DNA from 3 places in the Shewanella sp. SM73 genome. Region 3 is predicted to be linked to each of the others. Evidence: predicted binding sites of a transcription regulator. Region 3 holds the regulator's gene; each other region holds the start of a gene.
The links. Region 3 encodes sigma-54, which starts transcription at its own class of promoters, with help from an activator protein. Its sites were predicted from a motif close to GTTGGCACGNNNNTNGNNT; they were not measured.

Region 1 (7,602 bases), on a different contig from region 3:
TTGATTTGAAGTTTATCGGTGTTAGAAAAGTAGCGCATAACGAGCGCGATTGGGGAGAGAAGATGAGTACGTTTGTAAAATTAACCATAGCGGCAACCTTAGTGGTATTAGCCTTACTTGCTGCGGGTATTTACCGTTTCAACATGACCAATGATGATATTTATATGGTGATGGAAGATGGACAGGTGATGCAATACGATGAGGCCATGGCGCATGAAAAAACTCAGGCTCAGGCGAATGAGATCGAAACTGTGACACCTTTTGAGGTAAAGCCTGTGGCGAATGCATCGGAAGTGATGCTTAAACTCTTTAGCTTAAATACCGCCAATCCTGTTGAAATAACGCTGCCTGAGGGCGGCAAGTCCGTTGCACTGACACATTTTATTAAGATCAAGCAAACAGAGTTTGCTATGGGCGACTACCAAGATGGTGAGATAAAAGGTCGAGCATTACTCGATTACTTGCGCATTACACCGTTAAATTTCGATCCCGCTCTAGAGCCGGACACCCAAAGTGACGCACCGATTCAAGATGATCCTAAAATGCAAACTATGCCCTTTGTGGCGCCCTTTATTGTGACGACTCAAGGTTCAGGCGTATTTTGGTATCTTGGATTGTTTAATCTGGATTTTAAACACAATAGCTTGAAACACTTAGGCAGTGTCATGCTTGGCGATCGAATCGAGGTGGATAGTATTGAACCTGTTTATCCTTTTGAAGCCCCATTTAAAATTGCTGTGACTTATCGTGATAGAGCGTCTGACCAACCCATGTCTGAAACCCCTGAAATAGTCAAAACCATAGAGATGATAGTGAGTGAGACCAGCATACATAAGTAACGTGTAAATGCCATTATGGATCTACGTAGGCTTATGCTAAGTTGTTTTTCGGTCTGTGGGTGATGTTTGCTTCAGTAGCAAGCGTTAGCAGGTAATAGGTCAGCATAAGATTTCGACAAGGAGAGTGTCATGCAAGTTAGCAAAATCACTGGGAAATTTGATGTTAAGCTCAATCCTGATAGCCCCTATGCTACTGGTATTGGTGGTGTGACGTTAGGACGTATGGGCTTAGATAAAACCTTTTATGGTGAGCTTGAGGGGCGCAGCAAGGGGGAAATGCTCAGTGCTATGACGTCAGTCAAGGGCTCAGCTGGCTATGTGGCCATTGAACAAGTGGTTGGTAATTTGTGCGGTAAGCAGGGCAGTTTTGTATTACAACATTTTGGCATTATGACCGATGGACAAAATCGTCTGATCTTAGAAGTGATACCCCATTCTGGGGCGGGGGAGTTGCAGGGGTTAACTGGCACTATGACCATCAATATTGAGAATGGCCAACATTTTTATGCATTCCAGTTTGGCTTTGAAGCTTAGTTTGGCTTTGAAGCTTAGTTTGGCTTTGAAGCTTGAATAACGCCTGTGTTTTAGCTCAGTTTTCTGTAACTCTTCTCCTTTATGATCATTCGAGTCATCTGAATTCACCCTTTTTAATATAAGCGAGTAGGTCTTTTCGATTGGGTCTGAAAATGGGCATAAAAAAACCAGCTGAGGCTGGTTTTTTTGATTCTTTTTTCATAAAGCACTATCGAACCTTGAGTCTAGATCGGCGTGCTGTTACTTAAAATACGTTTAATTTAAAAAATGCCGTTGTCGCGAGAGTTAAGACACTTTTTTAACCACTTTAATTTTATCAACGACCTTTTTCACATCGTCGGTATTTTCGGCAATTTTCAGTGCTAGTTGACGTTCGGCATCGCTGGCAACTTCACCTTTCAATGTCACTATGCCATTGGCAACATCCACATTAATTTGGGTGCCGGATACGTCAGTTGAAAACAGTAAACGCGTTTTGATGACTGTGGCAACTTTAGAGTCAGTTAAGGTGGCAACAACTTCACTGGTGCCTTCTTTTTCATTCATCACAGTGAGTTGGTTATCGACATCTTTCACCCCATCTAAGCTCTTGATGAGCTCTGTGGCGAGGGCTTTATCCACACTGCTTTCCACTTTACCTGTTAACGTCACTTTACCATCTTTGACATCTGTAATGATGTCGAAGGAATTGAGATTCGTGTTGAGCAGTAAAGTGGTTTCTGCTTTACCATCGATCCACGCATCCTTGGTTCCGCCTTTCCAATCTTGGGCGGCAGCCACATTTAAACTGATTGAACCGACAAGTAAAGCCACTAGTACTGATGCTGTTGTAGTTTTCATAATCATATCCTCCGTTGTTTTCTCGAAGCTAGATAATGCGCCAATCGTGCCAATGTTTTTAAGGTAATGATTTTTAATGTTTAAATTGTTTTATCTGGCGTTTTTATACCTTGGCATTTTCCTTTAGGTCGGTCTTTTTTACCGACAAAATGTAATTTTTTCTGGCATGCTGAGCCATCATTCGAGCATAAAAAACCGCACTCATCAGTGCGGTATTATGTCTGTATTAAAAGTGGAGGGGAGTCGGTTAAATATGGCTCACTTAGCGACAGGGAATTAATGGTGATTGAGCGATCCCGTACCGTCGTAACTCATTTGCAGCCAAGCGGCGCCTTCTGCAAGTTGGTTTGCAAGTTGTGGCTGATGCGCTTGCCTTACTGCTTGTTTTATTTGGATTAGCACTTGCTGTTCTATGTCGACAAGGGCGGTCATAGCCTGCGAAATTTGGCACTGTTGCAACAATTCTGTTGCTTGAGTATAAGTGACGGGCACGGTGTGACTTAGGCCATTAATTGGCTCGTCAGCCAAACTTCTCAGCTGTTCAAACCGAGTTAACATTCGTTGGTGGATGTTAGCTTTGGCGGAAAAAACACGCTTAAGATTATAGTCTTCGACATACCTCCTCGCTTGGTTGTAAAATGTGAGTCCTTCCTGATTCAGCTTGATGATTTCATCGATCAACATGATATCGGCGCGGATATCAGTCTGATGTTGCACAACATTAGACTTCATTATGGGCCTCCTAATGCCAGTGTTCGACATAGATTGTTTAACTGCTTGGGTAAACTGATTTTGTTTCGTTCAGCTACCATGCATATTCTGTTCTCGTTTTTAATGATATTTTAACAGGCTGATTTTTAGACTGATATTCTCAGTTCATCGAGATATCATCTTAGAACATCGGCAACTATTACCGTTGCTGTTGTTAAAATTTCATGGCTGACATACAGTAGTTTTTCATACAGGGAGTAGATACGCATGGCTCGACTGACACTTTTTTATCACTTGCAGGATGTTAGCGCCGAGCAAGCAATCATCGAACTTGCTGGTGCTGCTGACTTTAATAAGCTACGCAGTGTCGATGACTTGCCTTGGATAGAGCAGCTAGGGGCAAATCACGTCGATGTTGCCATTATTGAGTTATCCAGTCTTAGTCGTGAAGATTACCTTGTGCTGCTGGATAATGCGGCCATGTCAAATATTGAGTTTATTTTTCTCTCCGACGGTCAGCCAAACCCCAATCTTGATCAGTTAATGTCTCATTTTGCGGGTTACCACTTTCGCAAACCTTACGATATGCCGCTAATCAGCGAAATTTTTGCTGATTTTGCACAGTATTTAGCATCATCGCCTAATCGACTGCATCCTTTTGCTAGCGAGCTAGACCAATACGGTTTGCTTGTTGGTTCATCAGCTCCTATGCACAAGCTATACCGCACAATTCGTCGCGTCTCTGCGACAGGCAGTAATGTGCTGATTATTGGGGAAAGTGGGGTCGGGAAAGAACTGGTTGCTAATACCATACATCTTGCCAGCCCTAGGGTGAACGAGCCTTTTATTGCGATTAACTGTGGTGCATTAAGCCCAGAATTGGTCGACAGTGAGCTGTTTGGTCATGTCAAAGGCGCATTTACGGGGGCGAATCGCGATCACAAAGGCGTATTTGAACAGGCTGAAGGCGGGACCTTGTTTCTCGATGAAGTCACCGAAATGCCGATTGATCATCAAGTGAAGTTACTCAGAGTGTTGGAAAATAGCGAGTATCGTCCTGTGGGTGGCGACAAAGTGCAACGTGCAAACGTACGTATTGTGGCAGCGACTAACCGTGATCCCATAGTGGCGATAGAGGCTGGGCTATTTCGAGAAGATTTGTACTTTCGTTTGGCTCAGTTTCCCATTCGCGTTCCGCCCTTACGGGAACGTGGCGAGGATATTATTGGGCTTGCGCAGCATTTTCTTGCCTATCGTAACGTGGCCGAAAAGCAGAATAAGAGCTTAGCTGAAGACTGTATTCAGATGATTGCTAAGTACCCTTGGTCTGGTAATGTGCGCGAATTAAAACATGCTATTGAGCGAGCCTATATTCTGGCCGATCAGGATATTTTACCCAGCCATTTACAGCTACCTCAGACGAATGAAGTGGGTTTATGTGGTGGTGAACAAGTTGTTATCCCCCAAGGCATGCGCTTAGATGATTTAGAGAGAATCGCTATTTATCAAGCACTAGAAACCACTCAAGGTAATAAAACGGATACCGCCGAACAACTGGGGATCAGCGTTAAAACCCTCTACAACAAGCTTAGCAAGTACGAGCAGCAAGTCGAGACCGGTGAAACGACTGCTGAATAAATATTAATTATCAAATTAATATTGAAACAGAGCTAAACTTTATACTCTTTTTTTTGTAAATAATAACTCCTATTCTACAGCCCTTAAACAGAAAAAGCGGAGATAGAATATGAAACACTTATTAACAACAGCATTATGGCTTTCTTTGACAGCCAGTAGTTTTGTAAACGCCACCCCAGTAGTAGGAAGTCTTGAAACAGTCGCTGAATTGCCAATACGACCTGGCAATGTCAGCGTCACTGCACAAGGTCGGATTTTTGCCACAGTACATCCATTTGATACACCATCAGGTTTGCAATTGATTGAAGTTAATCGTGAGACCAACGCTTATAAAGCTTGGCCTTCAATGGATTTGCAAAAAACATCGACAGCCAATACTGCTCAATTTGATACCTTATTAGGTATTGCTCAGGACAAAGCTGGACACCTCTGGACCGCAGATATGGGGTTAGAATTAGGCCAGACAAGGATTTGGGGATTCAACATTAAGGACGGCAGTCTATATAAACAAATCGTCCTACCACAAGCTCTCGCGCCTAAAGGCAGCTTTATGCAGGATCTGGTTGTCGACTCTCAAAAAGGCTGGATTTATTTAGCCGATATCGCCAACCCTGGCCTCTTAGCGGTGCGTATCGACGATGGTCATACAATACGTTTTTCAGGTCATAGCTCGCTGCAGGCCGAAACGGATGCAGTAATGAACATAGATAACAAAACAACATTGTTTAATGGCAAAGTTGCCAGTGTAGCGGTCAATCCAATCAGTTTATCTGCCGACGGAAGTACACTCTATTATGGTGCAATGAATGGCACTCACTGGTATCAGTTATCGACTGCGGCTTTACAAACAGGCAATAATGATCAAATTATCGCCACGGTAAAATTAGTCGGAGCCAAGCCTGTATCAGATGGCGCAGCAACGTCCAAACAAGGTAATCATTACTTTACCAATTTGAACCACAATGCCATTTCCATGCTAGATAACAAAGGCACACTAACAACAGCGGTCAGTTCTCCACTACTGGATTTTCCTGATAGTGTGCAATTTGGTGAAACAGGCTGGTTATATATTTCAGTGAACCAATTGCATAAAGCAAAAGCCTTTAATGGAAAAGCCGAAACAGCCAAACCGCCTTATCGTATCATGCGACTCTGGACCGGTGAGGATACTGCTGCGGGTCAATAACACCTTAGTTGCAACTGCAAAGTTGCAGCTTATATTTGCAGTATGAGTTATATCACAACTGTTTATTTACGTTGATGTGAGTCTTTGGTTTAACTCGAAAGCGTCTAGAAATGAGTTAGGTGTTGATTGTGCAAACTATCAATGCCTTTTATTGTGACTGGCACAGGTCAATATTGAATGGTGAGATAATTTTTGGAACAAGGAACAAGGAACAAGGAACAAGGAACAAGGAACAAGGAACAAGTTCAGTGAAACTCAATCAACCTTCTAAAAATGCATTTTATATTCAAACTCTGAGTACTCAGTACCGACCTCTATTATGGTTGTTTGCTGCAGGGTTATTACTGCTTGGTTTACTCTGCGCCAGAGCAACCTATTTACAACCCGATCCGATACTACAGCTCGTTCTCGGCTGGGTAACACTGTTTCTATTGTTACCCGTGTTACCGACTGTGTTTGTTCAGCAACAGTGTTGGTTAGACGCTGAGCAACAGCAATTGTGGCTCGGTAAAGGTTTATTCAATGGGAGGTATATGGGATTGTGGCGGTGGCGTTCCTATGCCTTTTCGGACATCAAAGCAGTGCAACTTTATCAGCTGCAAATCACTCGTTGGCATCAGATCAGCCGCAATCGCCAAGCGGAAGATACTGTCCAACATTATCTGGCTTATTTAGAATTGCATCAGCCCAACGGTGCTCAATTGATATTGGGTGACAATACTGATAGAAAGGAATTACAACAAGTTCTACAGCAATGTGCGCAGGCGATAGATTGTAAATTTCAGGATTTTAGTAACACCACTCAAAAATCACTTCCCAAAGGTAGTGAATTTAATTTCATGCGGGTACTGGTTCTGCTGGTTATATTTATTTTGTTGAATATTTTATATTTTTTGTTCGTTCTATAAATGCCCAGTCATCCAGCCTAAAAAGTTAGGCTGGATGTCCTCCACAACGATCACTCATCTTGCTCTGTGGTTTCCTGATAAGGAACAAACACTTTAAGAGATGCTGGCTGGACTTCAATAGTGAGATCCGCTGGCTCAAATACTTCACCATCAATCACATATTTACACTTAGGCTGGCTGCTGATGGTGACCTTTTTAGCATGGGCATGATGGACTTTACTTGCACTCGCTTGTTGATCTCGCACACTCTTATTGCCTTCCTTTACCCATCCCGCAATCGCTAATTCAGCGAGGCTAAGCAACTGCTCTTTGGGTTCATCGCCAGCATCCAACCAAGTAATGTCGAGCAAACCGTCGGTCATGTTTGGCTCGCCATCGCCCTGCGCCAACACGCTGGTAAACGGTGCGGCATTGGCAACGATTAGGCTATGGGTCGTCAATGTTGTGGGTTTTGCATCATCTAAGCTGAGCTGGATGGTTAAAGTGATATCGGCATTCACTGCGCGCCATAAGCCATCGAGGTAGGCAAACTGGCCGAGAGCATTTTTACGCTCACGGTTTGCGGATTCAATCATTTGTTGCTCAAACCCTATGCCCACAAGCAACAACACTAACTCCTCATTACAACGCGCGGTATCAATGGCTTGGCAATGCCCTTGAATAATATTATCCAACGCCTGAGAGATAGGAATAAGTTTACTGCCTAAACCAAAGAGGGCATGACTGAGAGCATTAGTTGTGCCAAGAGGAATGATGCCTAAGACGATATCCGTATCAACGATTTGAGAGGCCACTTCAGTCACAGTACCATCGCCACCACAGGCGATAATAATATCAGCGCCTGCATTACGGGCTTGCTCGGCGAAGACATTTGCGGTTTTGTCTGCTGTTGTGAGTTTTAACGTTAGGTCAAAATAGGCTTTGAGTTCATCTTGGATTTGCTCGC
Region 2 (7,602 bases), on a different contig from region 3:
AAATCGTCATCTCCTAATGCACGTTTTAACTCCGCCCGCTCGAGGTAGTCTTCTAAACGCTTTTTGACTTCGCGTCTATGCTGCATTGCCTCGGCGGCTTTGCTGTTTCTTGGTGTGGTCATTGCCTCAAGTTCAGTATCGTTGGGCACGACTTCAGTAATATGAGCCATAACGAATTCCTCTTGTTGTTCCTAACGACTTTCTAACTAAAAAGAGTATGGTAGAAAAGCAAATAATTTTGTGAGTTAGGGTGAAAAATTCTTCCCGTGAGTCGGATGATTCAGCTTACTGCTGTTTGGCGTAGGCACTAGACTGCAATTGAATATTTGATTAATTTAGTTTTTGCTTATTTTGTGATTAAGAGCACGGTATAGTCATAGATATATTCGCGTTAATTCCGAGTTAAATAGTAGGATAAACTTGAATTTAGTCATAATTACAACAACACTTGTACCTGTGTTTGTTGTTAATCGTTTGCTAGGGAATTGGCTTACATGGACAAGGATCAGTTTTCTAAATCACTCCCCCCATCTAATAATATCTACTTTAGCGTGCTGAGCTCTAGCTGGCTGATGATAGTGGCTGCCTTACTTTTCATGGGGATCTCTTGGTATGTGCTTGAGCAATATCTTAGGGATAGAGGTGAAGAGCGTTTCGAAAATAGCGTTCAAGAATTAACAGAAGCTGTGAATCGCAGAATGCTTGCCTATGAGCAAGTCTTACGTGGTGGCGTTGGCTTATTGTTATCGTCGAGTAATGTGACACGTCAGGAATGGCAAACTTATGTCATCAATGCTCATTTATCTGAGTATTACCCAGGTTTTCAAGGTTTTGGCTATGCTCAGTTACTTCAACCTGAAGCATTAAGTGCGCACATCCAACAAGTTCAAGCTGAAGGTTTTAAAGACTATAAAGTTTACCCAGAAGGAACGCGTGATCAGTATTGCGTGATTGTGTACTTAGAACCCTTTGATTGGCGTAATCAAAGAGCCTTGGGTTATGACATGTGCTCCGAGTCTAATCGATATAAAGCCATCACTCGCGCTATTACCACTGGACTGCCGACAGTTTCTGGCAAAGTCGTATTAGTTCAAGATACATCTGATGATGCTAAAGCGGGATTTTTAATGTATTTACCGCTTTATCAAGGCACTACAACAACAGAAGCTGAGCGTAAACAGCACGTGTTTGGACTTGTGTATGCAGCGTTTAGGATGGATGACCTCATGCAAGGGATTATGGGGGAGCGATTCTCAGGCTTGAAACTTGCCATTTATGAAAGTCCGCAGGCAAGCGCTGACAGTTTAATGTTTACCAGCAGCAAAGTGGCCCCGAATGAGCAGGATGTGTTTTATCACTCGCAGACTGACTTAGTTGGAGGGCAGTTGTGGCGTTTAGACATTTCATCACAATCGCGTTTTATCTCGAGAGCGGAACAGACCCAAGGTATGTGGCTCCAATTTATCGGTTGTGGTTTTATTTTGGCATTGTTTTACTCAGTGTTAATTATGGCGCGTAATCGATATAAGGAGTCTTTACTGACTTCAGAGTTAATTGCTAACGAAAAACGCTTTAGATTAGTAATTGAAGCCTCTCCAAGTGCGCTATTTATGGTGGATAAATCTGGATTTATTACTTTAGTGAATACCCATGCTGAACGTTTGTTCGGCTATACCAGAGACGAGTTACTCGGTCGTTCCATCAATATGTTATTGCCCGAAACCCTAAGGGATGCTCATCAGCAGCACATGAGTAACTATTTAGTGCAGCCTATTGCGAAAAATATGTCGATGCGGGATGACCTGTTTGGCTGTTGTAAAGATGGCAGTCGACTCGCAATTGAAGTGGGGTTGACGCCTATTCATTTTAGTAATGGCATTTCTATTCTCGCGACAATTAATAATGTCTCTGAACGTAAACGCATTGAAGTTCAGCGTGCAGAACATATGCTTGAGCTTGAGCGTATCAATCAAGAATTAGACAGGTTCGCCTATATTGCTTCCCATGATTTGAAATCCCCCTTACGTGGTATCGAGCAGCTAACCTCTTGGTTATCAGAGGATTTAGTCGATAACACCAATGAAAATGTACAGAAATACCTAGGGCTTATCCAAAGTCGTATTCATCGAATGGTGTTATTACTCGATGGACTATTGATGTTTTCTCGGATTGGTCGTGTTGATACCGAAACTACTGAAGTGAAAAGTCGGCAACTGGTTGAAGACATGTTTGCGCTCGTCGCGCCGCCACAGGGATTTGAATTAGTCCTAAAAGGTGAATTTCCAAATTTTTATACCGTAAGACCATTGTTGGAATTAGTTATACGAAATTTAATCAGTAACGCCATAAAACATCATGACTTAGGTACAGGTGTGATTACGGTTTCATGTGAGGCGGTTGATCAGCAGTATCGATTCAGTGTGATAGATGATGGTCCGGGGATATCAAGCTCATATCATGAAAAAGTCTTCGAGATGTTTCAAACACTTAAACCAAGGGATGAAGTTGAAGGCAGTGGTTTAGGCTTATCACTTGTGAGGAAAACGGTTGAAAGTTTAGGTGGAGAGATTCAGCTTAAATCGCAGGGCCGAGGTTGTTGTTTTTGCTTTAGTTGGCCTAAGCAAATAGTGAAAAAGGAGCTTCTATGAGCGCAGCAAATCACTATCAACAGGTCACCATTTTATTGGTTGATGACGATGACGTGGATTACATGGCCGTGCAGCGGGCGATGAGACAATTGAGGTTACTCAATCCCTTAGTGCGTGCTCGGGATGGGATCGAAGCATTAACTATTCTAACGAGTTTAGACACGATCAAAGGTCCGTATCTTATTTTGCTCGATCTTAATATGCCAAGAATGAATGGGTTTGAGTTCCTTGAGCGAATACGTTCAGATCCTTCTCTTTCTTCGTCTGTCGTTTTTATGCTCACCACGTCGAGTACCGATGAAGATAGGATGAAAGCCTATAGCCATCATGTGGCTGGTTACATGGTTAAAACTGATATGAAAGACGGTTTTAACAATATTTTTAATATGCTTGAAGGTTATTGGCGAATAGTGGAGCTCCCATCCGCATAAGGTGAGTATATGGATTTACTACTGATCGATGATGATGAAGTTGATAGAACTGCGATCATCCGAGCACTCAGACAGTCAAAGTTGACTTTTAATGTGGTCGAAGCAAATTGTGCATTTGATGGTTTAAATCTCGCATTAGAACGTCATTTTGACGGTATTCTATTGGATTATTTATTACCCGATGCTAATGGCTTAGAAGTGTTGATCAAGCTCAATGCCATGACGCAAGACCAGACCGTAGTCGTTATGCTTAGTCGCTATGAAGATGAGAAACTGGCTCAACGCTGTATTGAACTAGGGGCACAGGACTTCTTGCTTAAAGATGAGGTTAACTCGCGGATACTAACCCGTGCAATTCGTTATGCGAAACAAAGATCTTCAATGGCGTTGGCGTTACGCAATAGTCACCAAAAACTAAAAGAGCTAGCTGAACACGATTCGTTGACTAAGCTGGTTAATCGCTATGGTTTTGAACTTTGTCTTAATCGAGCGATAGCAAGGGCCAAACGTTGTCACGACTATTTAGCCGTTATCTTACTCGATTTAGATGATTTTAAAGCGATCAATGACACTCTAGGCCATCAGACGGGGGATATTCTTTTAGTTAAAGTAGCCGCTCGATTAAGTGAAGTACTACGAGATGGCGACATTATTGCCCGTTTAGGTGGGGACGAATTTGTCGTGCTAGTCACTGATAATGATTATAAATATTTCCCTATGATTGTGGCTAATCGATTGTTAAAAGTGTTTGAGGACGTGTTTTGTCTCGGTGATAACGATGTGCTTATTGGTGCCAGTATCGGCGTGGCTTTTTATAATGAAGCGGCTTCGAACAGTTCTGAGCTGATGAAATGTGCCGATATCGCTATGTATCGCGCTAAAAAAATGGGCCGAAACCAGATTCAGTTTTACTCAGAAGCTTTAGATAAAGAGGTGCGTTACCGTAATCATATCGAGTCGAGTTTGCGTACTGCCTTAAAAAGAAATGAATTTAAGGTTCATTATCAAGCGCAAGTGAATGCGAAAACCCATCAGCTGGTGGGGATGGAAGCCCTTATCCGATGGCAGCATCCTGTAGACGGCATTATCACCCCAGATCAATTTTTACCCATAGCCGAAGAAATTGGATTAATGGAGGACATTGATGATTGGGTGCTTGAACAAGCCTGTATTCAGGCACAGGTTTGGTTAACCCAATTACAGCCAACAGGGAGAGAATTTACCATTGCCGTTAACCTGTCTGCATCGCAAATTGGAAATGAGAACCTGTTTGATAAAATAGCGAATACGCTGACTAAGACAGGACTTCCTGCTGTAGCATTAGAGCTTGAAATTACTGAGAATTGCCTTATTGAAGATCCCCATGAACATGCCAAAATGCTCGATAGAATCGCAGAGTTAGGGGTGCGTTTTGCCCTTGATGATTTTGGGACGGGTTTTTCGTCCTTAGAACATATCAAATTGTTTCCCATTAGCGTGCTGAAAATCGATATAAAGCTTTGTCGCTTCCTATGATAAGGATGATAAAGACACTCGTTTGCTCGCTGCATTACTTAACTTCGCCCATGGGTTTAATGTCATATCAGTAGCTGAGGGCGTTGAAACGATTGAGCAGGCTGAGTTTTGCACTTCTCGCCATTGTACTGTATTACAAGGTTATTTGTTTTCTCGTCCCTTAGATGCAACGGAGTTTGAGGCTAAGTATATTCTGCCGCTGTTAACTTAAACCGAGTTCCGAGTGTGATAGGTCTTGAAGTATTTCATTAGCATAATGATTTCGTCTGGTGAGGAATATTTTCTTGCTTTACACTGAGCAATAGACAAATATCAGCCTCTTTTTCTGTCGCTGTGCTTTTGGTGCCGCAGAACGGTTTATTCACTCATGCTTAAGTTGGTCACTCAGCAATGAAAATAGGTATTTTATCCCAATTCCCCCAGTTGTATTCAACACAACGTTTAGTCGCGGCTTGCCAAAGTCGTGGACATGAAGCGGTCGTGATCAATACGCTGAATTGCTATATGAATATTAATTCTATTAAACCTAGCATTCATTATGAAGGTACTGAATTAGTTGGGTTTGATGCCATCATTCCGCGTATTCATGCTAGCGTGACTTTTTATGGTTGTGCCGTTGTACGTCAGTTTGAAATGATGGGCGTATATGCCGCGAATGATTCAATCTCCATTGCGCGTTCGCGGGACAAATTGCGGGCACTGCAACTACTTTCCCGCAAAGGGATTGGCATGCCAGTGACGGGTTTTGCCAATAAGCCAAATGATATCCCAGATCTCATCAATATGGTGGGTGGCGCTCCGTTAGTCATTAAATTACTCGAAGGCACTCAAGGGATTGGTGTCGTACTCGCTGAAACTAAAACGGCTGCTGAGAGCGTGATTGAAGCATTCTTGGGGCTCAAAGCGAATATCTTAGTGCAGGAATACATTAAAGAATCCAATGGTAGTGATATTCGTTGTTTTGTTGTCGGTGACAAGGTTGTTGCTTCGATGAAGCGTCAAGGTCCCGAGGGCGATTTCCGCTCTAATCTGCATTTAGGGGGTTGTGGTGAGGTGGTAAAAATCACCTCTGTTGAGCGTAAAATGGCTATTGCCGCTGTGAAGGCGATGGGATTGGTTGTCGCGGGAGTAGATATTTTACGTTCTAACCGTGGCCCACTGATCCTTGAGGTTAATTCGGCGCCAGGCATTGAAGGGATTGAGCAAACAACAGGGATTTCAGTGACTGAGCCTATTGTTGAATATATTGAGAAAATGGTTGCGGCCCGTAAAACAAACCGGTCAATTATTGCCTAGTAGGTGATGGTGATAAAACGACGCCACTTTTTAAGGTGGCGTTTTTTATGTTTAGAGCTTATAGATCAAAACTGTAGGAATATCCGAGTACTAGTTTGGCATCATCATCGGTGAGATCGGTATCTGAGACCATAAATGACACTGTGCCTATGCTGGTATCTGCGCTGAGAGTCACGTTATAGTCGGCATAATTATCTTCGCCAAACCAAGATTGGACGACATCACCGTTTGAGTAACCATAGTGCACTGATAAATTCAGCTTTTCAGTGAGAGGAACGGATACCGTCGCGGCAAGATAACTGAGATCTTTATTATCTAAAGGATCGGCGGCCAGATCGTCACCGGCATTGATGACTTGGGAGTAAGCAAGTTCGAGCCATTTCCACGTGACAGCAGCATGGAGCTCACCAAAATCAATACTGCCCGGCGCGTCTGGATAGGCGTAGTAGAGATAGCCAAAGTCGTAGCTGATGTCTTCGGTAATACTGCCGCCATAACCTGCATATAGATCAAGCTCGTAGCTAGTATCATCACCAAAATCCACATTCGATGCCCAAGTTCCCGCATAAAATCCAGAATCGTGGCTGTAGTCAAGGCCACCTTGGATTGCGACCGCATCTTTAGTTTGGGTCGCACCGCGCCATAGATAATTAGAGGTACCGCCAATGTTGCCTGATACGGCTGCAAAGGCGTTGCCTGCCAGTAACATTCCCGTCGATAAGGCCAAAACGCTGTACAGTGATTTCTTCATGCTCATCCCCTCGATTGACTTATTTATCGATTCACCATTGGCACACTCAAAGTCAGCTGTGGTCATTAGTGCATCTTGGTTTTTTTCTAAGGAAGGATTTGCTAATCACATGCCACTATTACAATGCCATGTAAAACAAGGTATTAGAACTTGCAATGTTAATGAAATGTTTTTATTTGCCAGTTTGTGGGGCAGAGGCGCACTTTTGTTGTGCAAAAAATATTCAGTGCTTCACTGGGATTGGGCAAAAAAAACGCCTCACAATGGAGGCGTTGTATTGAATTTTATAACTTAGTTTACGCTGTCACGTAGGGTTTTACCCGCTTTAAACTTAGGCACTGTCGCTTCAGCAATTTGAATTTCTTTACCCGTTTGTGGGTTACGGCCAGTGCGAGCGGCACGAGTCGCTGTTTCAAAAGAACCGAAACCTACGATGGAGATTTTGTCACCATTTTTCATTGATTCGGTAATAGCTGCTTCAAAAGACTTCAATGCGCGTGCTGCTTCTACTTTCGTTAGATCGGCATTTTCTGCAATTTTGGCGATTAGTTCAGTTTTGTTCATTTTTATTGTCTCTTCTTTCCGTAGATTTATTTGAAATAAGCGTGCCTAACATGCCATAAGGTTTAACACTTGGAAAGCCTTTTGCGTCTAGCGTGCAGCAGGATGTTCAGTAAAGCGCAGAATATTTACTCAGTTCGTGACTTAAGTTTTATTCTGGTTTTATTCTTCTAACAGTTGATAGAGTAATTTTTTAACAAGTTTGGGTTCAAAGGGTTTGTCACATAAGGCATTTACACCCGCTTGGGAGACATTGCTGAGGTGGGTATCGTTGGCTTCGGAAGACACCATCAAGATGGGAATGTGCGATTGTTGGCTTTCATTGCGGATAAATTGTGTCAAAGCTAGCCCATCTACACTCGGCATATTGTAATCAGTGATCACTAAGTCGAACATATTG
Region 3 (7,602 bases):
GATGTGATTTTAGCGATTTCAAATTCTGGTGAGTCGAGTGAAATCCTCACCTTAATGCCGGTCATCCAACGTATGGGCGTGCCTGTTATTGCGGTAACGGGTAAACCCGAATCGAATATGGCGCGATTATCTAAAGTGCATTTATGTATCGAAGTCCCAGAAGAGGCTTGCCCACTTGGACTTGCCCCAACGTCGAGCACTACCGCGACCTTAGTGATGGGCGATGCCATCGCCATTGCGCTGCTGCAAGCAAAAGGCTTTACCCGTGATGATTTTGCTATGTCCCATCCCGGCGGTGCATTAGGACGTAAGTTGCTGTTAAAAGTCAGTGATGTGATGCACAGCGGTGATGACTTACCGCTCGTCAACCACGATATTTGCATCACAGAAGCCCTGTACGAAATCTCCAAGAAAGGCTTAGGCATGACGGCGATTATCGATGATCAGCGCAAGCTGGTTGGTATCTTCACCGACGGTGATTTACGCCGCGTTATCGATGCCGAAGTGAATTTACGCACGACGCCCATTGCCGATGTGATGACCCGTAACTGCGTCACGATCACGGATAATGTATTGGCCGCCCAAGCGCTGCAAGTGATGGACTCAAAAAACATCAACGGATTAATTGTTATCGATAAAGATCGCCATCCTATCGGCGCTCTTAACATGCTAGACATGGTTAAAGCAGGAGTCATTTAATGCCACAGCAAGGATTTTACGGCCCAATCAGTGATGATGTGTGGCAACGCGCGCAAAAGATTAAACTGTTGATTTGTGACGTCGATGGGGTGTTTTCCGACGGCCATATTTACTTGAGCAATAGCGGCGAAGAGCTCAAAGCCTTCCATACCCGTGACGGTTATGGCGTGCGCTCACTCCTCACCAGCGGTTTCAACCTCGCCGTGATCACAGGACGTCAATCCAAAATCGTTGAAAACCGTATGACAGCCCTTGGTGTTACCCATATTTACCAAGGCGTAGACAATAAGTTCGAGCCCTATGAAGCATTGCTCGCACTTTATGGTGTCACCCCAGAAGAAGTGGCTTATATCGGTGATGATATTGTCGATCTCCCCGTGATGAATGTCGTCGGTTTAGCGGTCAGTGTTGCTGACGGCCACCCCTATGTACGCCAACACGCCCATTTTGTGACTACGCTCAATGGTGGCCACGGTGCACTGCGTGAACTCACAGATCTGTTACTCCTAAGTCAAAATAAATTCACTTCGGCCCATGGAATGAGTATATGAGTCGTGTGACACTCGCAATTATCGCTTTTTTTGGAACTGCACTAGCGCTTTACTGGCAGGTCCAGAACAAACACAGCGGTGATTCCGATAACAGAGTAAAAGATCAAAATACCCCAGATTTCATCGTTGAAGATCTGCGCAGTGTTGAGTTCAATGAGCAAGGACTAGTGAATAGCCGTGTGACGGCGAAACACATGGAACATTATGATTCAACGAATCAAACTTTCTTTACTCAACCTGTTTATCTTGTTTATCCAGACCAAGGTAAAGCACAATGGCAGCTCAGGGCAGATCAGGGCAAGCTAAACAAGGAAACTGGCAAGGTTGTATTAGAAAATAATGTTATTATCGATGCCATTAGCCCAGAAGAACCGATTCAGACCTTGTCCACCAGTTATCTGGAACTCGATCTCAACACTATGATAATGACCTCTGACCGTACCATTTACGTCACAGGGAAAGATTTTAATATTCAAGGCCAAGGCCTTTATGCCGACCTCAACGCGCAAGAAGTGCAATTGACCAGTCAGGTAGTAGGAACATATGAAGCAAAATAACGTATTACTTGCCAGCCTAATGCTAATTATGAGCATGAGTGCTTTCGCGAAAGTCGGCGACTTAAAGCAAGAAGTCAAAATTAAAGCTGTGAGCCAAACTGCGGATATCAAAAACAACCAGATCATCTTCTTTGGTCCGGTGGAAGTTACCCAAGGCTCAATAAAAATCCAAGCAAATGAACTGCGTGCATTTTCCGCTGAAGGTGAAAATAGCAAAACTTTGGTCGCCACAGGCAACCCTGCTACGTATAGCCAGATATTAGACGATGGCCGTCCTGCATCGGCTAGCGCGAAAGAAATTCGTTACGATATGGCAAGCCGCACCTTAACGCTGAAAGGTATGGCGTCATTAGATCAAGCGGGTAGCCAAGTTACAGGCAATTTAATCCGCTATAACATGATTCAACAGAAATTGATGGCCGAGAGTACTGGCAGTGGTGACGATCGCGTGATCACTATTATTCAGCCTGAAAACTATCAAGATGATGCTAAATCAGACGCTCCGGCGGATAAACCTGTAAAAAAGCAGGACTCTAAATGACCCAAATCACCTTAAGAGCACAAAATCTGGCGAAAAGTTACAAGAGTCGCCAAGTGGTTAAAGACGTCAGTCTGACGGTAAAAACCGGTCAAGTCGTTGGCCTACTCGGTCCAAACGGTGCAGGTAAAACCACGACCTTTTACATGGTTGTCGGGCTAGTGAAGAGCGATAAGGGACATATCTTTATCGACGATGATGATTTAACCGCAGATCCTATGCATCTGCGTGCCCGCAAAGGCATAGGTTACTTACCGCAGGAAGCCAGTATCTTTCGTAAGCTAACTGTTCATGACAACATCATGGCCGTACTGCAAACTCGTAAAGAACTTAAAAACGAAGAACGAGAAGAAGAACTAGAACATCTGCTCGAAGAGTTTCATATCACCCACATCCGTGACAGCCAAGGCATGTCATTGTCGGGTGGCGAACGTCGTCGCGTCGAAATTGCGCGGGCTTTAGCCGCTAATCCTAAGTTCATTTTGCTCGATGAACCGTTTGCCGGCGTCGATCCTATTTCGGTTATCGACATCAAGAAGATTATCGAACAACTCAAAAGTCGCGGCCTTGGCGTACTGATCACAGACCATAATGTCCGCGAGACATTAGATGTATGTGAACATGCTTATATTGTGAGTCACGGAAACCTGATTGCCGAAGGAACTCCAGCAGAGATCTTAGACAATCAGCAAGTTAGGGCTGTGTACTTAGGTGAACAATTCAGGCTATAGTTAATCGAGCGAAGCCAATGGAGGCAATTTATACCGCCATTGGGCTTCACTCAAGATAATAATAAGCGACCTCATCCAACAATAATAACGTAGGGATCAGCGGTAACATGAAAGCGTCACTCCAGCTCAAACTGGGTCAACAGTTAACCATGACGCCACAACTACAACAGGCTATACGTCTGTTGCAACTGTCGTCATTAGAACTGCAGCAAGAGATCCAGCAAGCATTAGATTCTAATCCCCTTCTCGAGCTGGAAGAGGATCAATTCGACGCCACTAAAAACCCTGTAAACCAAACGCTATCCGATACGGATTTCAGTGAATCTAGCACTCTGCCACCAGAAAAAGACAGCTCCACCATAGACACGGCAGAGTCGCTAACCAAAGAATCCATGCCCGATGAGCTCCCCATGGACACCACATGGGATGAAGTGTTTACCGCCTCCCCAAACTCAGGCCCCGGCGGTAGTCGTGAAGACGATATGCCCTTCCAAGGCGAGACCAGTGAAGGGTTGTACGAACACTTAGAATGGCAAAAAAACCTCACGCCGTTTTCTGAAACCGATTTAGCCATTGCCACCGCCATTATTGATGCCATCGACGATCAGGGCTATCTCACCCAAAGCACTGAAGAAATTCTCGAAGCCATGGGCAATCCTGAAGTTGAGCTTGACGAAGTCGAAGCCGTACTCAAGCGTATTCAGCATTTTGATCCCATAGGCGTTGCCGCCCGCGATTTAAGTGAATGCCTGCTGATCCAACTGTCGCATTTCGCCGCTGATACTCCCAACCTAGAAAACGCCCGTATGCTGATCAAAGATCATTTAGATCTGATCGCCGCCCGAGACTTTAGGTTATTGATGCGTAAGACTAAATTAAAAGAAGATGAATTAAGGGATGGTATAGCACTTATCCAAACCCTCAATCCTCGCCCAGGTTTGTTGATCACGCCCAATAATGACGAATACGTTATCCCAGATGTGTCTGTGTCGAAGAAAAATGGCCGCTGGGTTGTTGAGCTTAATCCTGACTGCATGCCCAAAATCAATGTAAATCAACATTATGCTTCTATGGCACGCAGTACCAAAAACCAAGCCGATAGCCAATTTATTCGCGGCCATCTGCAAGAGGCTAAATGGTTTATTAAGAGCCTAGAAAGCCGTAACGATACTTTGCTTAAAGTTGCTAATTGCATAGTGCAATATCAGCAAGGTTTCTTTGAGTACGGTGAAGAAGCCATGAAGCCTATGGTGCTTAACGATATTGCCGAAGCGGTAGAAATGCATGAGTCCACCATCTCACGGGTCACAACTCAAAAATACATGCATACCCCTAAGGGACTTTTTGAACTAAAATACTTCTTCTCTAGCCACGTCGGTACTGACGATGGTGGTGAGTGCTCATCCACAGCAATCAGAGCCTTTATAAAGAAACTGGTGGCAGCGGAAAACCAGAAAAAACCATTAAGCGATAGTAAGATGGCACAACTTCTGGCAGAACAAGGGATCAACGTAGCCCGCAGAACCATTGCGAAGTACCGAGAGGCTATGCTTATTCCACCTTCTAATCAGCGTAAAAGTTTATAACCTACAGTGGATATCGGAGGACGTTTCTATGCAAATAAACCTAAGTGGACACCATGTCGAAATTACCGAATCGTTACGTGCATATGTAGAAGAAAAGTTTTCAAAACTTGAACGCCATTTCGAACAGATCAATAATGTGCACGTTGTGCTCAATGTTGAGAAAATGCAACAGATTGCCGAAGCGAGAATAAACCTCATAGGTGGTGAAGTTTTTGCTACTTCAGAGCATGCTGACATGTATGCCGCTATAGACGCCCTGATTGACAAGCTTGACCGTCAGGTTATTAAACACAAAGAGAAGTTAACAAAACACTAATAATGGAACTTTGTACCATACTGCGGCCGGAGTGCACTACCTGCGCCACTCCGGGCAGCAAGAAAAAGGTACTGGAACTCATCAGCGACTTAGTCGCTGCCCAGTACCCGACCCTCTCATCTCAAGAGATATTCGAAAGCCTAGTGGCGCGCGAAAAGATGGGGAGCACAGGTATAGGTAACGGCATCGCCATTCCACATGGTCGACTAGCCGATATAGATCAGCCCATTGCCATACTAATTAAGTGTGAAGAGCCGATAGCATTTGATGCTATCGATAAGCAACCTGTTGATATTTTATTTGCACTACTGGTGCCTGCAGACCAATGTCAGCAGCACTTAAGTACCTTGTCTTGCATGGCCGAAAAGCTGAGCGACAAGCAAATATTAAAGCAATTACGCAAGACGCATGATGAAACGGAACTCTATCAGGTAATCACTGGATGAAACTGGTCATAGTGTCGGGCCGCTCAGGCTCAGGCAAATCTGTCGCCCTTAGGGTACTCGAAGATCTCGGCTATTATTGTGTCGATAACCTTCCCTTGCCATTGATTGGCAGTTTGCTTGAGCAACTCAAAGGCAGTAACGATCTCGTCGCCATCAGTGTCGACGTGCGTAACATGCCTGAGCAGGATAAGGTCTTAGTAAAACAACTCGCTAGCCTACCTCCAGATACTGAGTTAACGAGCTTCTTCCTTAACTCCAGCGATAAAATTCTGCTCAAGCGTTACAGCGAAACCCGCCGTTTGCATCCTTTGTCGAAGAGCCGAGTGTCTTTGCAAGAAGCGATAAAGCTGGAGGGGAAACTGCTCGAGCCTATGTCAAAACTGGTCGATCACTACATAGATACGTCGAATCTGAATATCTATGATTTAAGCGACCAAGTCAGACAAATTCTCCTTGGTAGTGTCGATAAAGAACTCGTGATCAACTTCGAGTCCTTTGGCTTTAAGCACGGAATGCCCACCGAAGCAGACTTTATGTTCGATGTACGCTTTCTGCCCAATCCCCACTGGGAGTTGGCGCTGCGGCCATTGACTGGCTTGGATGAACCCGTAGCTGAGTTCTTAAATCGCCAACCACTGGTCAATAAGTTCATCTGGCAAATCGAAAATTTACTGGAGACTTGGCTGCCGCACCTCGAGCGTAACAATCGCAGTTATTTAACTGTGGCCATTGGCTGCACAGGTGGACAGCACAGATCGGTTTACGTCGCAGAGCAATTGGCCAAACGCTTTAGTAACGGTAAACATAAAGTGTATGCCCGTCATCGAGAGCTCAATAATGCCAAAGCTTGAACGTCAGATAACTATCTGTAATAAGCTCGGTTTACATGCCCGTGCCGCCACTAAGTTGGTGGTACTGGCTTCCGAGTTTGATGCGACCATCACCTTAATCCAAGGCGATAAACAAGCATCGGCCGCCAGTGTACTTGGCTTACTGATGCTTGAAACTGGTATGGGTAAAACCATTAAGCTTATCGCCGAAGGCCCAGATGCAGAGCCGGCTCTCGATGCCATTTGTGCCTTAATCGACGCTAAGTTTGACGAAGCCTGTTAGTTTCACTTCACACTAAGCACTTCATCGTTAGTTTCACTTCATGTCTAGTTTAAAAAACTTGCCATTCAGACATGGCAAAACATTTGTCGCTCGACGATACAAGCTACTGGCGATTACACTAGCGGTCATTGCGCTGGCCTTACCTTAGCCGCCTTAATCTGTGTCATCGACTGACGCTTAGTCACCGCTAAATCCTAGCCCAACACCAAGATCTCAAACCAATTTGCCGCACAATGGAGGACAAATGCCCGTAGATAATGTAGAAAACGATCACACCGGACATAGTCTTGACCAGTTAAACCAAGCGCTTAGCAGCGGCATGTTCGTACACGTGCGCAATATGCTGCAAAAAATGGCCGCCTCAGATATCGCGCTGATCTTAGAATCATCACCGCCAAGTGCCAGACAAGTACTGTGGCAGCTCATCGATCAGGAACAAATAGGCGACATACTCGATGAGTTGAGTGAAGAACTCAAAGACCCACTGATCCGCAGCATGAGCCCTGAGCGAGTCGCGAAAGCGACAGCAAGCATGGACACCGACGATCTCGCCTATATTCTGCGAAGTCTTCCCGACGCCGTTTACAAACAAGTGTTGCAGTCGATGACGGAGCAAAATCGCCTGAGGGTAGAACAAGCCCTATCTTATCCAGATGAGACCGCCGGCAGCTTGATGAACACAGATACTGTCACCCTAAGACCCGATGTGAATATCGATGTGGTGCTGCGCTATCTTCGGCAAAGGGGCAACCTACCCGACACCACAGATACCTTATATGTGGTCGACAAACAGGACAAAGTCCTTGGCGGTGTGAGGCTGGCAGATCTGCTGACTTGCGCGCCAAGCACCACAATTCGCAATATCATGGATCCCAATATTCAAAGTATTCCGGTGAGCATGTCCGACAGCGAAGTCGCGCAGAAATTCGAACGCAATGATTGGGTATCGGCACCTGTCGTCGACTGTGATGGTAAGCTGCTCGGGCGTATCACAATCGATGACGTAGTCGATGTTATCCGCGAAGATGCTGAACATTCCATGATGGGTATGGCGGGGATGGACGG

Region 1: L5M51_RS08200 (BON domain-containing protein) is a predicted target of sigma-54. The motif match lies at 2,249-2,267, and genes of this name have one in related genera.
Region 2: L5M51_RS04850 (TorF family putative porin) is a predicted target of sigma-54. The motif match lies at 6,740-6,758, and genes of this name have one in related genera.

What each region holds. Positions count from the first base shown of each region.
Region 1 is NZ_JAKKRY010000004.1:218,252-225,853, reverse strand. It holds gene L5M51_RS08210 (hypothetical protein) at 63-839, shown strand; gene L5M51_RS08205 (DUF3224 domain-containing protein) at 969-1,373, shown strand; gene L5M51_RS08200 (BON domain-containing protein) at 1,659-2,213, opposite strand; gene L5M51_RS08195 (glutamyl-tRNA reductase) at 2,490-2,945, opposite strand; gene L5M51_RS08190 (sigma-54 interaction domain-containing protein) at 3,192-4,562, shown strand; gene L5M51_RS08185 (major royal jelly family protein) at 4,672-5,748, shown strand; gene L5M51_RS08180 (hypothetical protein) at 5,997-6,656, shown strand; gene L5M51_RS08175 (diacylglycerol kinase family protein) at 6,707-7,602, opposite strand, start outside.
Region 2 is NZ_JAKKRY010000002.1:375,654-383,255, reverse strand. It holds gene L5M51_RS04875 (PA3496 family putative envelope integrity protein) at 1-170, opposite strand, end outside; gene L5M51_RS04870 (CHASE domain-containing protein) at 495-2,648, shown strand; gene L5M51_RS04865 (response regulator) at 2,645-3,079, shown strand; partial or broken gene L5M51_RS04860 (putative bifunctional diguanylate cyclase/phosphodiesterase) at 3,089-4,805, shown strand; gene rimK (30S ribosomal protein S6--L-glutamate ligase) at 4,985-5,890, shown strand; gene L5M51_RS04850 (TorF family putative porin) at 5,949-6,641, opposite strand; gene L5M51_RS04845 (HU family DNA-binding protein) at 6,933-7,205, opposite strand; gene L5M51_RS04840 (response regulator) at 7,365-7,602, opposite strand, start outside.
Region 3 is NZ_JAKKRY010000020.1:12,682-20,283, reverse strand. It holds gene L5M51_RS20525 (KpsF/GutQ family sugar-phosphate isomerase) at 1-699, shown strand, start outside; gene kdsC (3-deoxy-manno-octulosonate-8-phosphatase KdsC) at 699-1,250, shown strand; gene lptC (LPS export ABC transporter periplasmic protein LptC) at 1,247-1,807, shown strand; gene lptA (lipopolysaccharide transport periplasmic protein LptA) at 1,794-2,348, shown strand; gene lptB (LPS export ABC transporter ATP-binding protein) at 2,345-3,076, shown strand; gene L5M51_RS20500 (RNA polymerase factor sigma-54) at 3,184-4,662, shown strand; gene hpf (ribosome hibernation promoting factor) at 4,691-4,978, shown strand; gene ptsN (PTS IIA-like nitrogen regulatory protein PtsN) at 4,981-5,424, shown strand; gene rapZ (RNase adapter RapZ) at 5,421-6,275, shown strand; gene L5M51_RS20480 (HPr family phosphocarrier protein) at 6,262-6,537, shown strand; gene mgtE (magnesium transporter) at 6,782-7,602, shown strand, end outside.